4 regions of the Atlantibacter sp. genome follow, and region 2 is predicted to be linked to each of the others. Evidence: predicted binding sites of a transcription regulator. Region 2 holds the regulator's gene; each other region holds the start of a gene.
The links. The regulator CRP, encoded in region 2, controls carbon source genes, mostly activating them, when cyclic AMP is high. The targets are predictions, from matches to a motif close to ATGTGANNNNNNTCACAT.
Positions count from the first base shown of each region.

Region 1: RT120_RS21130 (PTS sugar transporter subunit IIC) is a predicted target of CRP. The motif match lies at 2,341-2,358, and genes of this name have one in related genera.
Region 3: aaeR (HTH-type transcriptional activator AaeR) is a predicted target of CRP. The motif match lies at 2,004-2,021, and genes of this name have one in related genera.
Region 4: azuC (stress response protein AzuC) is a predicted target of CRP. The motif match lies at 2,226-2,243, and genes of this name have one in related genera.

Region 1 covers NZ_DAMBQK010000037.1:10,983-15,183, forward strand. Annotated here, with positions in the region: gene rpoC (DNA-directed RNA polymerase subunit beta') at 1-1,511, shown strand, start outside; gene RT120_RS21120 (PTS lactose/cellobiose transporter subunit IIA) at 1,568-1,885, opposite strand; gene RT120_RS21125 (PTS sugar transporter subunit IIB) at 1,888-2,193, opposite strand; gene RT120_RS21130 (PTS sugar transporter subunit IIC) at 2,387-3,712, shown strand; gene RT120_RS21135 (6-phospho-beta-glucosidase) at 3,726-4,201, shown strand, end outside.
Region 2 covers NZ_DAMBQK010000007.1:12,792-16,992, reverse strand. Annotated here, with positions in the region: gene RT120_RS08665 (YccS/YhfK family putative transporter) at 1-1,137, opposite strand, end outside; gene crp (cAMP-activated global transcriptional regulator CRP) at 1,185-1,817, opposite strand; gene RT120_RS08655 (OsmC family protein) at 2,121-2,525, shown strand; gene RT120_RS08650 (phosphoribulokinase) at 2,552-3,418, opposite strand; gene RT120_RS08645 (YheU family protein) at 3,528-3,746, opposite strand; gene RT120_RS08640 (hydrolase) at 3,743-4,201, opposite strand, start outside.
Region 3 covers NZ_DAMBQK010000018.1:59,302-63,502, forward strand. Annotated here, with positions in the region: gene aaeB (p-hydroxybenzoic acid efflux pump subunit AaeB) at 1-719, opposite strand, end outside; gene aaeA (p-hydroxybenzoic acid efflux pump subunit AaeA) at 724-1,656, opposite strand; gene aaeX (p-hydroxybenzoic acid efflux pump operon protein AaeX) at 1,664-1,867, opposite strand; gene aaeR (HTH-type transcriptional activator AaeR) at 2,039-2,971, shown strand; gene tldD (metalloprotease TldD) at 3,010-4,201, opposite strand, start outside.
Region 4 covers NZ_DAMBQK010000030.1:13,166-17,366, reverse strand. Annotated here, with positions in the region: gene RT120_RS19770 (FdhF/YdeP family oxidoreductase) at 1-1,337, opposite strand, end outside; gene RT120_RS19765 (DUF2766 family protein) at 1,575-1,823, opposite strand; gene azuC (stress response protein AzuC) at 2,055-2,138, opposite strand; gene RT120_RS19755 (MFS transporter) at 2,358-3,770, shown strand; gene RT120_RS19750 (RpiB/LacA/LacB family sugar-phosphate isomerase) at 3,805-4,201, opposite strand, start outside.

The sequences.
Region 1 (4,201 bases), on a different contig from region 2:
GTGGCCACATCATCAACAAAGGTGAAGCTATCGGCGTTATCGCGGCACAGTCCATCGGTGAGCCGGGTACACAGCTGACGATGCGTACGTTCCACATCGGTGGTGCGGCATCCCGTGCGGCTGCTGAATCCAGCATCCAGGTGAAAAACAAAGGTAGCATCAAGCTCAGCAACGCGAAGTCGGTTGTTAACTCTGCCGGTAAACTGGTAGTGACTTCTCGTAACACCGAGCTGAAGCTGATCGACGAATTCGGTCGTACCAAAGAGAGCTATAAAGTGCCTTACGGTGCGGTTATGGCGAAAGGTGATGGCGAACAGGTTGCTGGCGGTGAAACCGTTGCAAACTGGGATCCGCACACCATGCCGGTTATCACTGAAGTAAGTGGTTTTATCCGCTTTACTGACATGATCGACGGCCAGACCATTACTCGTCAGACTGACGAGCTGACCGGTCTGTCATCTCTGGTGGTTCTGGATTCTGCTGAACGTACTGCCGGTGGTAAAGATCTGCGTCCTGCACTGAAAATCGTTGATGCCAACGGTAATGACGTTCTGATCCCTGGCACCGACATGCCTGCGCAGTACTTCCTGCCGGGTAAAGCGATCGTTCAACTGGAAGATGGCATTCAGATCGGTGCAGGTGATGCTCTGGCGCGTATTCCTCAGGAATCCAGCGGTACTAAGGATATTACCGGTGGTCTGCCGCGCGTTGCGGATCTGTTCGAAGCGCGTCGTCCGAAAGAGCCGGCAATCCTGGCGGAAATCAGCGGTATCATTTCCTTCGGTAAAGAAACCAAAGGTAAACGCCGTCTGGTGATCACGCCGGTTGATGGTAGCGATCCGTACGAAGAGATGATTCCGAAATGGCGTCAGCTCAACGTGTTTGAAGGTGAACGCGTTGAACGCGGCGACGTAGTGTCTGATGGCCCGGAAGCGCCGCACGACATTCTGCGTCTGCGTGGCGTCCATGCTGTGACCCGTTACATCACTAACGAAGTGCAGGACGTTTACCGTCTGCAGGGCGTTAAGATTAACGATAAGCACATCGAAGTTATCGTTCGTCAGATGCTGCGTAAAGCAACCATCGTTAATGCAGGCAGCTCCGACTTCCTGGAAGGCGAGCAGGCTGAATACTCCCGCATCAAGATCGCTAACCGCGAACTGGAAGCGAACGGCAAGATTGGCGTGACTTACGCGCGCGATCTGCTGGGTATCACAAAAGCCTCTCTGGCAACCGAGTCCTTCATCTCCGCGGCATCGTTCCAGGAGACCACTCGTGTGCTGACCGAAGCAGCGGTTGCGGGTAAACGCGATGAACTGCGCGGCCTGAAAGAGAACGTGATCGTGGGTCGACTGATCCCGGCGGGTACCGGTTATGCGTACCACCAGGATCGTATGCGTCGCCGTGCTGCGGGTGAACTCCCGGCTGCACCGCAGGTGACTGCAGAAGACGCCACTGCCAGCCTCGCAGAACTGCTGAACGCAGGTCTGGGTGGTTCTGATAACGAGTAATCGTGCTCAGCTAATAAAAAACCCGCTTCGGCGGGTTTTTTTATGGCTGAAACAAATCAGTTTGCGGGCGGCAACCGCCGGTAAAGCTCAATCATATCTTCCGCCAAATCCTGAATGACCATCGCGTTCATCAGGTGATCCTGAGAATGTACGGTAATCAGATTCACCGGCAGTTTGCCGGAGCCTTCGTCTATCCCGATAAGCTGGGTTTGGATTTTATGGGCCTGCTTAACAAATTCGTGGGATTGCACCATTGCCTGTTCGGCACCGCCAAAGTCGCCGCTTCGGGCCAGCCGCAGCGCGCATAACGCCTCGCTGCGCGCCGCACCGGCATTCACTAACAGCTCCATAATGAGCGTTTCCAGATCGTCCATGTTTACTCCAGCAGCTTAAGCGCTTTTTCGAGCACCACATCGCCTTTCATCATGCCGTAATCCACCATATCGATTACCGCGACTTTCTTGCCCTGCGGATCGGCAAGCGCCTGAAGTTTAGCCTGCTCATACTTCACCTGCGGGCCGAGCAGAATAATATCCGCGCTGTCGAGATTGTCCTTAAACTCGGCGACGGGCACTGCTTTAATCGACACTTCAATGCCTTTTTTCTGCGCGGCATCCTGCATGCGTTGGACCAACATGCTGGTGGACATCCCGGCAGCACAGCACAAAACGATATTCTTCATAGGTCGTATCCACTTTTCCTGATTATTAATATGATAATTATCTCTGCCGCTTGTCGGCAACAACCTGAATAATTCGAATATGCGTGAGTTATCACAAAACAGAAATGCAGGATTGACAGTGCATAAACACAGGCTTAGTCTCAAATAAGGTGGTATATACCACTTAACAATAAATAATCGATCAGGGATCCCTATGAATAATTTCACTGAATTGATGGAAAGAAAAATACTGCCTTTGGCAATGAAAATTGAAGGGAATGACTATCTCTCAGCCATCAAAGATGGCTTTATTCGTATCATGCCCTTTTTGATTATTGGTTCTTTTTTCTTGCTTATTGCTAACTTACCTATTCCTGGCTACAACGGATTTATTATTCACTGCTTTGGCGAAAAATTCATTGGCCGTTTAAATTATGTGCTCGACGCAACGTATTCCATTATGGCGCTGTTAGTCGTGATAAGTACCAGCGTTAGCTTAGCGAAAAGGTGGCAGCTTAATGAGATCTCATGTGCGTTAATCTCGCTGGTGAGTTTTTTAATTGTTACGCCGTTCAGAGCACCCGTTGAAAATGGCGTGATAAGCGATGTCATTCCTGTTTCGGCGCTGGGCGCCCAGGGCTTGTTTTTATCGCTGATCGTAACGATAATCGCGGTGCGTTTATATCGGCTGTTCAATCATCCACGTTTAACGATTCAAATGCCTTCCAGCGTTCCGCCAGCAGTCGCCAACAGCTTTAGTTCGCTAATTCCTTCCTTCATGATGGTGGTGTTGTTTTGGCTGGCGCGTTTAGTTTTTGAGGTTACTCCTTTTGGCACCGCTCAGGAGATGATATTCAAAGTGCTTCAAGCACCGATGATGGAACTGGGTAATACGCTGCCATCACAAATGGTCGCTGAGTTCTTTGTGAGTTTCTTCTGGTTTTTTGGTCTGCACGGCGACTCTATTGTTACAGCCATTATGGGGCCGATCTGGCGTTCATTAACGCTGGAAAATATGCAGGCGATGAAGCAAGGCTTACCGCCAGTTAATATTATCACGCAACAATTCCGCGATGTGTTTCTTATCTGCGGCGGTACGGGATTTACTCTGGCAATGTTGCTGGTCATGCTTTTCAGAGCAAAGAGTAAAAGGATGCGCGAAATAGCTAAGCTGGCGTCTCCAGCTGCCATCTTTAATATTAATGAGCCGATTATCTTTGGCGTTCCCATTGCCTTAAATCCCATTTTATTTATTCCTTTTATTATTGTTCCAGTTGTGTTGTGTGTCATTACCTACAGCGCGATGAGTTTCGGTTTGTTGCCATTAACGTCTGGCCTGGAGATACCCTGGACAACACCTATTTTTATCAGTGGGTTTCTGATTTGCGGCTGGAAAGGCATGCTTTTTCAGGTAATTAATTTGGCTGTCGCCATGACGATTTATTATCCCTTTGTCATGGCGTTAGATAAGCAATATTTGCGCGAAGAAGATGCGGTAGATGACTCCTTAACTGTCGTTCAGCCCCTCGCTACCGAGTAAAAAGGATCAGGATATGAGTAACAAATTAAAGATTGTCACTATTGGTGGCGGGAGTTCTTATACCCCAGAAATTATCGAAGGGTTTATCCAGCGTTATAGCGAAATGCCAATCAAAGAAATTTGGCTGGTAGATGTTGAGGCCGGGCGTGAGAAGCTTGAAGTCGTTGGCAACCTGGCGAAACGCATGGTTGAAGCGGCGGGTATTCAATGCCAGATCTATTTAACGCTGAACCGCCGCGAGGCGCTAAAAGACGCCGACTTTGTCACTACCCAGTTGCGCGTTGGCCAGTTGGATGCGCGTATCAAAGATGAACGCATCCCCCTTTCTCATGGCTTAATTGGCCAGGAAACTAACGGAGCCGGTGGGTTTGCTAAAGCTTTGCGTACTATCCCGGTGATTCTGGATATCTGTCGCGACATGGAGGAGCTCTGTCCGAACGCCTGGTTAATTAACTTCACTAATCCCAGCGGCATCGTTACTGAAGCGGT
Region 2 (4,201 bases):
CAGGCTGGCAATGCTCAGCATCACCGCGATACGGGCGGAACTGCGCAGGGCGGTGGACTTCAATGACAGATAGCTTTTCAACGCGCGCAGCACGGGCAGGCGGCGCTGCTTATCTTCCATCAGATCGCGCGAATACAGTGGACGCTGGGATTTCAGCACTCTGGCGATACGGCTGAAATGGTATTCGCAGAACTGTCCCACCGGGTTATCGGGGTGCTGGCGGGCAATTTTTTCCAGCGCGCCAATCTGCTTATCCATTTCAAAGCGCTTCGGGTAACGGTGATACAGGATATCGTCGGCGCGTTCCCGCAGGCGGGCCGCCACCGTCTGGGCATTCCAGCGGATCACCGCCTCGGCGTGGCTTTCGCGCACCAGTTTCTGCACCTCTTCGGGCTGATGCAGGCTGACGGAAATATGCTCCTGCAAATCCAGCGCGATCTGGAAAGTGCGCAGCAGGCGTTTATAGCCGTGATGCTTACCGGTCGACAGCATATGTAGCTGCTGATAACACTGGGTAATCAAGTCGACGGTTTTTTGCTGGCGTGCCAGCAGCGGCGGCAACGCGCTTTGCGGATCGGTATGCTGGGTCAGCAGGCTGTATTTGGCTTCGCAATATTCCGCCAACTGGCGGTACAGCAGGCTCAGGGTTTCGCGCAGCGGCTGTTCGCGCCACACCCAGAACCAGAACCAGTTAAACAGCCCATACCACAGCGTGCCCAAGGCATACAGCAGCAGCGGCTCCCACATCGGCATATAGCCCGCCAGGCTGAGTGTGAATATCGCTGCAATAAGCGACGCCGGGAGCAGGCGAGCATGAAGCGGACTGATTTCCGCCGTTACGCCCAGGATCAGCGCCAGCCCGGAGAGCGCCAGTGGCAGCGGCACGGCGTTAAGCAGCAGTAACTGCATCGCCAGGCTGCTGAGCGCGAACAGTGACCCGCCAATAACCAGGCGTTTAAAGAAGCGCTTGTGCGGGGTGTCCAGGCCAGCGATGTTGCAGCAGGCGGGAACGAGGGAGAACAGGAGACCTTGTTGCAGATGGCCCAGAACCAGACCCACCGCCACAGGCAAACACAACACCAGGGTTTGACGAAGTGCGTAGTTGATTTCGGGGTGGTAGATCAGGCGTCGCCACATGGGTGAGATCGGATGAGACGGCGTGTTGCCACGCCGTTTCGCAGGGTTTAGCGGGTACCGTAAACCACAATGGTCTTACCGTGGGCGGAGATCAGGTTTTGATCTTCAAGCATTTTCAAAATGCGGCCAACGGTTTCGCGGGAGCAGCCGACGATCTGGCCGATCTCCTGACGGGTAATTTTGATCTGCATACCATCCGGGTGGGTCATGGCATCCGGCTGTTTGGCCAGATTCAGCAGCGTTTGTGCGATGCGGCCAGTGACATCAAGGAAGGCGAGGTTGCCCACTTTCTCTGACGTCACCTGCAGACGGCGCGCCATCTGCGAAGACAGACGCATCAGGATGTCAGGGTTAACCTGAATCAGCTGACGGAATTTTTTATAAGAGATTTCTGCCACTTCACACGCCGTTTTGGCGCGAACCCAGGCACTGCGTTCCTGACCTTCTTCGAACAATCCCAGTTCGCCGATGAAATCGCCCTGATTCAGATAAGAGAGGATCATTTCCTTGCCCTCTTCATCTTTAATCAGCACTGCCACGGAGCCTTTAACGATGTAATACAACGTTTCCGCCTTTTCACCCTGGTGAATCAGCGTGCTCTTCGATGGGTACTTATGAATATGGCAATGAGACAAGAACCATTCGAGAGTCGGGTCTGTTTGCGGTTTGCCAAGCACCATGCGCGGTTATCCTCTGTTTTAAGCTGACTCCAGAGAGCAACAATAATAACCCTCTGGGTTTTTGCAATCGTCTCTTCTCCTGGCCGGAGAAGGGGCCTTTAACGTCCTGTGGCCTGTAATAGGTGTGGTCGTATGCACACATGCATTACATCAATGTATCGCTGTAGCATCCGACTGTTTTAGCATAGCTTTACGTGAGTGTCTCCTATTGTCTCGTTTCAGCTTGACCTGGCTCTCATCCGTTGCGCGTTTTGTTACAGCCGCGTAATCTGTCAGTAATTTTGAAACACTGGAGTAACCAAAATGCAGGCAAGAGTGAAGTGGGTAGAAGGGTTAACTTTTCTCGGTGAGTCCGCCTCAGGACACCAGGTTTTAATGGACGGCAACTCCGGTGACAAAGCGCCCAGCCCGATGGAAATGGTATTAATGGCGGCGGGCGGTTGCAGCGCCATTGATGTGGTGTCGATCCTTCAGAAAGGACGTCATGACATCACCGACTGCGAGGTGAAATTGACCTCCGAGCGCCGTGAAGAAGCGCCGCGCTACTTTACCCACATCAACCTGCATTTCATCGTGACCGGTAAAGCGTTAAAAGACGCGGCGGTGTCCCGTGCGGTAGATCTGTCGGCAGAGAAATATTGTTCAGTCGCCTTGATGCTGGAAAAAGCGGTGAACGTCACCCATTCCTACGAAGTGATTGAAGGATAAGTGCTTAATAAGGCGGCGTTGCCGCCTTAAATTTTTCGCCCTTCCATGATTCTTTTTACCAGCGGCAGCATGATCAGCTCCATCGCCAACCCCATTTTCCCGCCTGGCACCACTAATGTATTGATGTGGGAAATGAATGAGCCCTGCAACATGGCCAGCAGCCAGGGGAAATCGATCCCTTCCAGGTTCCTGAAGTGAATCACCACCAGGCTCTCATCCAGCGAAGGAATTGCCTTCGCGGCAAACGGGTTTGATGTATCAACGGTGGGGACACGCTGGAAGTTAATATGGGTACGCGAGAACTGCGGCGTGATGAAGTTGATGTAGTCTTCCATCGAACGCACGACCGAATCCATCACCGCTTCACGGGAGTGCCCGCGTTCGCTGGTGTCACGGATGAGCTTCTGGATCCATTCCAGGTTGACGATCGGCACCACGCCCACCAGCAAATTCACATGGCGCGCGACATCATGATGGGGCGTCACCACGCCGCCATGCAACCCTTCGTAAAACAGCACGTCCGTGGGTTCGGGCAACGGTTGCCAGGGGGTAAAAGTACCCGGTACCTGGTTCCAGGGTACGGCTTCGTCATAGGTATGCAGATATTTACGCGATTGCCCGGTACCGGTTTGCCCGTACTGATTAAAAGTCTGTTCCAGCAGGCCAAAGTCGTTGGCCTCCGGCCCGAAATAGCTGATGTGCCTGCCCACGTCGCGCGCTTTGCGGATCGCCATATCCATTTCAGGGCGGGTATAGCGATGAAAGCTGTCCCCTTCCACTTCAGCGGCATGCAGGTTGAGCTGGGCGAAAATCTTACGAAAGGCGAGGCTGGTGGTGGTGGTCCCGGCCCCGCTGGAGCCGGTAACGGCGATGATCGGATGTTGGGCAGACATAGCGGAACAACTCCTTAGGGTAGCGACGTGAAAATAAGACCCGTGCAAGGCGAATGAGTTCTGGCGGTCTGATCTGCCGCCAGTGGTTTTTATTGTTCAGCGAGCGGTCTTACCCCCGAAACTGATCGCGCGGCATGATGTTGACCGTTTCATGCAGTTCCGACCACACCAGAACCGCGTCGCCGCGTTCCAGTTGGTGCTTTACCTGAGAGACTTTATCGCTGAGCGAGCGTTCATGTTCACCATAATCGGTGCCTTCCCGCAAGACAAAAGCTTCAATGAGGTTTTCAAGCGTTTCCGGGTCGAGGGATTGCCAGGGAATAATCATGGTTTATCCAGATAAGGTGTGAGCCAGTCGGGAATGCGCGCTTCAAGCCACATTTTCGGACGCAGGGCGGTACCGCCTACGAATCCCACGTGCCCGCCATATTCGGTCAACTGGTATTCGATATTGGCCGGTAGCTGGGCGATATCTGGGATAACGTGGCTATCCATAAACGGGTCGTCCTGCGCATGAATGATAAGTGTAGGCTGGGTAATCGACGCCAGCAGCGGCATCGCGCTACAGCGCCGGTAATAATCGATGGCGTCGTCAAAACCGTGGGCTTTTGAGGTGATCAAATCGTCGAATTCACGCAGGCGGCGGATCCCTTTCAACTGGGCTATATCTACCGGCAGCGTACCCGGATAAGCCAGCAGCTTGCGCGAGGCATTGGCCTTAAGCAAATTCAACAGGTAGTGCTGATAGACCCGGGAAAAGCCTTTTTCCATATGGTAGCAGCA
Region 3 (4,201 bases), on a different contig from region 2:
ACTTTTAGCCGTTGGTTGGCGCGCGCCCAGCGCGACGACTCCATATTCAGGTTGCTACGCATTCCTTCCAGCGCCGTGGTGCGACGCACCAGGTTGCCCCAGGCTTTGTCCACCACCTCGCTGTCGCCGTGGGCGATGCACAGTTGCATCAGGCGGTAATGATCCACCAGCAGCGCATCCAGCTCGCGGTCGATTTCCTGTTTGATGGAGCGCGGAGAAAACAGCAGGTCGGCGGCGATGGCGCAGCAGATGCCAATCACGATCTCACTACAGCGCTCCACGGCGAATTGCGGCGTCAGCAGCGGTTCGGCCTGCACGGTAATAACGATAATTAACGCGGTATAGCCCGCCAGCCCCCAGGCATAAGAGTTCTCGACCTTAACCAGCGACGATATCCAGGTACAAAAGCCGGCCCAGATGCAGCACGCCATCAGCATCACCACCGGCGCGCGGATCATAGAAATAATGATAATCAGGGCGGCGATACTGCCAATAAAGGTCCCGACGATACGCAGCATCCCGCGATAACGGATCGCCCCTGACCACGGCTCGCCGCCTGCGGCAAATGCCGGGCCTGCCGCCACAATCGCCGCGGTTAACACCGCCCAGCGCGGGGTTTCCAGCTGAAAATGGAAGCCAATAAACAGCGCCAGCACAATGGCTGTGGCCAGTTTCAGCGCAAAACGAACGTGCTGCGGCGCGATGGAAAAAATACCCATGGGATTAACCGAACTCGCGCAGACGGTGCATCAGGCGGTTAAACGGCGACGCATTGCGGTTATCCCGATCTTTATCGCCGGTGATCACCACGGTCGCCGTGGTGCCCGCCGGGAACAGATTACCGGTCTGCTCATCCAGACGAATGCGTACCGGCACACGCTGGGCCAGACGTACCCACTCCAGATTGGAATCGACCGATGCCATGCCTTTACCGTCGTTGCTGCTGCTGGCGTTAGTCACGCCCGCCGCCACGCTATCCACGGTGCCCCGCAGCACGCGGTTGCTGCCAAGCGGTGTAATTTCGGCACGGAAGCCAGGGCGCACGCCTTCCAGCTTTGTTTCTTCCATATAGGCCAGCACATAGAATGAGTGCTGCTTAACCAGCGCCACGGCGGTGGAACCCCGGGTGATAAACTCCCCGGCGTACACGTTGAGGTTAGTGACCCAGCCGTCGGCAGGCGCACGGATCACGGTGCGTTCTAAATCCAGCTTCGCCAGATCGCGGGTTGCTTGCGCACGCGCCATTTGATGCAGCACGGTTTGCAGCACGTTGTTGGACTGTTCAATCTCTTCGCGCGACATCGCCTGAATGCCGAGTTTGTTGCGACGTCCGGCTTCGCGGCGTTTTTCTGCGGCTAACGCCTGATAATAGGACACGTCCGCTTCGGCTTCTTCCAGCGCCTTCTGGTAGCGCGGTTGGTCAATGGTGAACAGCACCTGGTCTTTTTTCACCAGTTGGTTATCGTGAACCATTACCTGGGTGATCAACCCGGCGACGTCAGGGGCAATGGCCACCACATCGGCGCTGAAACGCGCATCGCGCGTCCAGGGCGATTCGGTGTAGTAAACCCAGGCACGGAAAATGGCGACGAAGGCCAGCGCTACCAGCGCCAGGGTGATCGCCGTTCGGGATATTTTTCTTGTAAGTGCTTTCACATCAACCTCAGACAAATAAGCGCGATATCAGATAAAACAGGCAGCAATACAGCGCGGTATTAAACAATGCCGGATGCCAGACAAAATCATAGATCCCTGTTGGGGTCAGCAAACGGCGCACCAGCCAGAAAATCGCCAGTGACAAAAGCAGCTCGAAGAATATCGGCGGAAAAGAGAGACCGAAAACCACGATAACCGGAAATAAACTCATACGAACCTTGATTAGCGTGCAGGCGAATTAGTGATGGATAACCGGGTGCACAAAGTCAGGAAGGACGGTGGACGCGTGCGGGTTAGTTACCTCGTTAATAATATATTAACGTAATTTATAATAAGTCATCTATCATATGTGATCTAAATCACTTTTCACTCAGAGTGAACAATGGAACGCCTGAAACGTATGTCGATTTTCGCGCGGGTTGTTGAGCAAGGCTCTTTTACCCGCGCCGCTAAACAGTTGGACATGAGCGTCTCGTCCATCAGCCAGACCGTGTCGAAGCTGGAGGACGAATTACAGGTCAAACTGTTAAACCGCAGTACGCGCAGTATCGGGCTGACTGAGGCGGGAAAAATCTATTACCAGGGCTGCCGCAAAATGCTCCATGAAGTGCAATCGGTGCATGAGCAGCTCTACGCCTTTAACAACACGCCCATTGGCACCCTGCGTATTGGGTGTTCTTCAACTATGGCACAAAATGTCCTGGCGGGAATGACAGCGCAAATGTTGCGCGAATATCCGGGTTTGACCGTCAATCTGGTGACTGGTATTCCTGCGCCGGATCTGATCGCTGACGGGCTGGATGTGGTGATCCGCGTCGGCGCGCTTCAGGATTCGAGCCTGTTTTCTAAACGGCTTGGCGCGATGCCGATGGTGGTCTGCGCGGCGAAGTCCTATCTTGCGCGCTACGGCACGCCGGAAAAGCCTTCGGATCTCAGCAATCATTCATGGCTTGAATACAGTGTGCGTCCCGACAATGAGTTTGAGCTGATCGCACCGGAAGGGCTCTCCACGCGCCTGATCCCGCAAGGGCGTTTTGTCACCAACGATCCGATGACGCTGTCGCGCTGGCTGATTGAAGGGGCCGGGATCGCGTATGTACCGCTGATGTGGGTGATCGACGAGATCAACCGGGGCGAACTGGAGATCCTGTTCCCGCGCTACCAGTCCGATCCGCGCCCGGTTTACGCGCTGTACACCGAACGGGATAAACTGCCGCTGAAGGTGCAGGTGTGCATTAATTATCTGACAGAATATTTTGCCGGGGTGGCGACGCTGTATCAGGAGAGGCGTTTCGGAAGTAAAGAGACGCGATAATCAAACCCTCTCTTAATAGAGAGGGTTTGCAGGAGAAATTACGCGGTACCGCCCACGGTCAGGCTGTCGAGTTTCAGGGTCGGCTGGCCGACGCCGACCGGCAGGCTCTGGCCTTCTTTACCGCAGACGCCGACGCCGTTATCCAGTTTCAGATCGTTGCCGACCATCGAAATCTGCTGCATGGCTTCGATACCGGAGCCGATCAGGGTCGCGCCTTTCACTGGCGTGGTCACTTTACCTTTTTCGATCAGGTACGCTTCAGAAGTGGAGAATACGAACTTGCCGGAGGTGATATCGACCTGGCCGCCGCCAAAGTTCGGCGCATAAATTCCGTACTCCACCGATTCAATGATTTCCTGTGGCGTGGATTTCCCCGCCAGCATATAGGTGTTGGTCATGCGCGGCATTGGCAGATGGGCATAGGATTCACGGCGACCGTTGCCCGTCGGCGCAACGCCCATCAGGCGCGCATTGAGTTTATCCTGCATGTAGCCTTTGAGAACGCCGTTTTCGATCAGCACGTTGTACTGGCCCGGAACGCCTTCGTCGTCAATGGCCACCGAACCACGGCGCGAGGCCATGGTGCCGTCATCCACCACGGTGCAAAGTTCCGACGCCACCCGTTGGCCCATCTGGCCGCTGAAGACGGAGGTGCCGCGACGGTTAAAGTCGCCTTCCAGACCGTGACCGACCGCTTCGTGCAGCAGCACGCCCGGCCAGCCCGCGCCCAATACCACCGGCAGCGTGCCCGCTGGCGCGGCAACGGCGGAAAGATTCACCAGCGCCATGCGCACCGCTTCTTTGGCCCAGGCATCAGCGCGCACTTCGCCATCTGATGCTTCCAGGAACCACTCATAACCAAAACGACCACCGCCGCCAGCGGAACCGCGCTCGCGCTTGCCGTCCTGCTCAACCTGCACGCTGACCGATAAACGCACCAGCGGACGCACGTCCGCCGCCAGGGTGCCATCGGTGGCAGCCACTAAAATCAATTCATACACGCCGGTCAGGCTGGCGTTCACTTCCTGCACCCTGGCGTCTGCCGCACGGGCCACGCCGTCGACGCGCTTGAGGATGTCGAGTTTCTCTTCTCGGGTCAGGCTTTGCAACGGGTCCAGCGAGGTGTACAGCGCTTTATGCTCTACAGCCCCCAGGGTTTGCACACGTCCATCGCCCTGCTCGCGCACAATACTGCGCGCCGCATGGGCACTCTGTTCCAGCGCCAGCAGG
Region 4 (4,201 bases), on a different contig from region 2:
CCGTGTTTCTGCGGCGGCTTAAAGCCAAACACGCGTTCGATGCTGTCGAGCAATTCCTGAGACGGGATTTCCGTGATCCCCACGGTGCGGTCGCCCTGGACATTGGAGTGCCCGCGCAGCGGACAGATGCCCGCGCCTTTTTTGCCGATATTGCCGCGCAGCAGCAGCAGATTGGCGATTTGCTGGACGTTCTGGGTGCCGTACTGATGCTGGGTGATCCCCATGCCGTAACAGACAATAGTGCGTTGAGCGCTGGCGTAGAGGCGAGCCACGTGCTGAATCTCCTTACGCTCCATGCCGGAAACCTTGAGAATATGATCCCATTCGGTGGCATCGAGGTCAGCTTTCAGTGCCTCAAAACCCTCGGTGTGCTCGCGGATAAAAGTTTCATCCAGTACGCCCGGCTGGCCGTTATTCAGGCGCTCTTCATGCATCGACAGCAAAATCTTCATCACGCCTTTCAGCATCGCCGCATCGCCGCCTACGCGCACTTTATAATAGGTCGAAGCCAGCTCGGTAGAGCTTAATGAAAGCATCTCAATGGGGCTTTGCGGTGACGTGAAGCGCTCAAGACCGCGTTCGCGCAACGGGTTGATGGCGACAATCGTCGCACCGCGTTTTGAGACTTCGCGCAGCGTGCCGAGCATACGCGGATGGTTAGTACCCGGGTTGTGGCCGATACAAAGTACTAAATCGCAGTGGTTAAAATCCTCCAGCTCAACGGTGCCTTTGCCGACGCCAATAGATTCCGGCAGGCCGACGCTGGTCGGTTCGTGGCACATGTTCGAGCAGTCCGGGAAGTTGTTGGTGCCGTATTCGCGGGCGAACAGTTGCCACAGGAAAGCCGCTTCATTGGAAGCGCGCCCGGAAGTATAAAACTCCACGCTGTCGGGGTCTTCGTAGCGGCGTAAATGCTCGCCGATTTCCCGGAAAGCGGTTTGCCACTCGATAGGCTGATAGGTATCGGTTGCCGGATCGTATTTCATCGGGTGCGTCAGCCGCCCTTCACCTTCCAGCTCAAACGCGTTACGTTCCCACAGCTCACTCACGGTATGTGCGGCAAAAAATTCCGGCGTAGTGCGTTTACTGGTCGCCTCCCAGGAAACGGCTTTGGCACCGTTTTCACAAAACTCAAACGAGGAGGCATGTTGCGGATCGGGCCAGGCGCAACCCGGGCAGTCAAACCCCTGCGGCTGGTTAACTTTGAACAGGGCAATCACGTCCTGCTTCATCGACATTTGGCCGCGTATGGCGTCAGCAACCGCCTTTAACGCGCCCCACCCGCCTGCGGACCCTCCATAAGGCGCGATGCCGATAGTACGATTTTGCTCTTTCATAGTGCTCCACACTCTCTGGCAGATAATTTGGTTTATAAGCCTGGTACAAAAAAACGCGATAAGCGAAGCAGCAAATGGCTTTGCAGGGCTGCCAGAACGATAAAACGCCGATGCCGCAGCGTGGCTACCATGTAAGCTGAAAAGTATGTTGTAACTAATTAACGCCCGGTGTCCTGTTTTCTGCGCAAATAAAAAAGCCCGCAACCGACTGCGAGCTTTGTGTTATTTCACTAAGGATCAGTGCGTTTCATTCTGCGGCGTAAATTTTAGCTCAATCAGTGCGATGGCCTTTTGCACCGCGCGCACCGTCACAGGGTCAGCAGCGGCACTCGCTCCCACATTGATCGATTTCAGTTGGCTGGCCATTTTTTCACGCACTTCGACCGGCGCGATAACATCAATCACGTCGAGGATCTGTTTGATGACCAACTGGCAGGCGACAATATCAGAGACCAGTTCGTCTTCCGGGGTTAATGATTGCGACATGTTCTTCTCCTTAGTTAAGCAGCGCAGCGTAACGGCAAACGCATCAAAACGCGAGCCTGGCGTGTTACGGGATAGATATGAAAGGACGCAGAGAGGATAGCGAAGAAAGATCGGGGGATAAACAAAGAAAGTGAAAAGACGTTTCACTACAGGTATGGTTAATCAATCACTCGCGTGAATACCCGAAGCAGGGCGAAAAAAAACCTGCCGAAGCAGGTTTTGATGCAGAACTTAGAACATTGCGCCCGGCGGGACGTCTTTGAAAGTGCTGCAGTAGTTTTTGAACATGCTTTTCAGGATAGCGCGCAGTTTCATGATGTGCTCCATTGTTATTCGTTTGTTATGTGCAGGTGATCTCGCAATGACGCAATCATATGACCATGGTCACAAAAATCAACTTTTTTGTGATGAGCATCACACTAAAAACCGATCGCCAAAACACGCTTTTTGCATTTAGCCGTTAAAAATCATTACATTACGATAACAAAATAAACAGTAAATTTTATAGAATTTTTTTAATCAGGTAAGGAAATAATGGCTCACGTCTCCTCGTCGCAACGCGGCCTTTCTCCCACGGCGCTGCTGGTTGCAGGCGCTTTTTTTATGGAGTTTCTCGACGGTACGGTGATTGCGACCGCCTTGCCGGAAATGGCACGCACCTTTGGCGTTGAGGCGGTGGATCTCAATATCGGTATCAGCGCCTATTTATTGACGCTCGCGGTGTTTATCCCCGCCAGCGGCTGGATTGCTGACCGGTTCGGGTCGCGTTCGGTCTTCACCCTGGCGCTGGCGATATTTACCTTATCATCGGTCCTCTGTGGGATGGCGCAAAGCCTGGAAGCCTTCGTGGCGATGCGGGTGATTCAGGGGATAGGCGGCGCGCTAATGGTGCCAGTGGGCAGGCTGGCGGTGTTGCGTATCACGCCCAAAAATCAGTTAATCAAAGCGATTGCCACCCTGACGTGGCCCGCGCTGGTTGCGCCAATTATTGGGCCGCCGCTTGGCGGGTTTATCACCAGCTATGCCGACTGGCGCTGGATTTTCTATATCAATCTGCCGCTGGGGTTGGTGGCCATGGCGCTTGCATGGCGACTAATTCCAGCGCTTACGGATAGTGAACGGCGGCCATTTGACGGTGTGGGCTTTATCAGCACCGGCGTGGCGATGATAAGCCTGGTGTATGGGATGGAAATGCTCGGTACGCAGCAGCCGGACGTGGGGTTAGCTCTTGTGTTAATGGCGTTCGGCATCGCGGCGCTGGGCTATTCCCTGCATCATTTTCGCCGTAGCGCGTGGCCGATGATCCGCATGGATTCGCTTAAGATAAAGACCTTCGCTGTCACGATGTATGGCGGCTCGCTGTTTCGCGCCTCCATCAGCGCGGTGCCGTTTATGCTGCCGCTGATGTTCCAGGTCGGGTTTGGAATGGACGCGTTTCATTCCGGGCTGCTGGTACTGGCGGTTTTTGTCGGGAATCTCACCATCAAACCCGCCACCACGCCGCTGATACGCTGGCTGGGGTTTAAGAAGCTGCTGCTGATTAACGGCCTGCTGAATGTGCTCTCTTTACTGGCCTGCGCGCTCTTCACGCCGCATACCCCGGTCTGGCTGATCCTACTTATTTTGTATCTCGGTGGTGTGTTCCGTTCGATTCAGTTCACCGGCGTCAGCACCCTCGCCTTCGCGGATGTCCCGCCCAAAGAGATGAGCTATGCCAATACGTTGTTCAGTACCGCATCGCAGTTGGCGGTGGGATTAGGGATCACCCTCGGGGCAATCAGCATTCGGCTGGGAGATAAACTGGCGCAATGGCTGGATATGACGGCAACAGCGGGGATCGGCTTTCGGCTGGCGTTTGTGTTTATCGCCCTGATCTGCCTGGCAGGCATGGTGGATACGCTGCGGTTATCGGCGAAGGCCGGTAGCCAGGTCTCATCGAGGACGTAAATAAACGGCGTCGCAGGACGACGCCGTATGGCGATTAGCCCAGGATCTCGCGCACGAAAGCAACGATTTCTTTATCCTGGCCGTTTTGGAACAGGCACTGTTGGAAGCGTTCGCCGGAAACGGCGGTTTTCACCAGTTCCGGGTCAATGGCGCGCAGCGTATCGAGGTAATTCTCTTTTACTACTGCCGCTTTAACCTGGTTCAGAATGCCGGCGTTGCGAACCTGCGGCTCTTTACGCTCCGGCGGATACCCTTCACCTTTGCGGCCGGTAAAGGCTTTTTCGAAAATGAAGCGCACGTTCAGTTCTGCGCCCCAGCCGAAACCTTTCGCGAACGGCAGCGCCAGCGCGTTACCGTTATTGATCTGGGAGAACAGGAATGCGTCCGCCGGATCGATGCAGTAGCCGCATACCACGCCCGGATGAATGTTC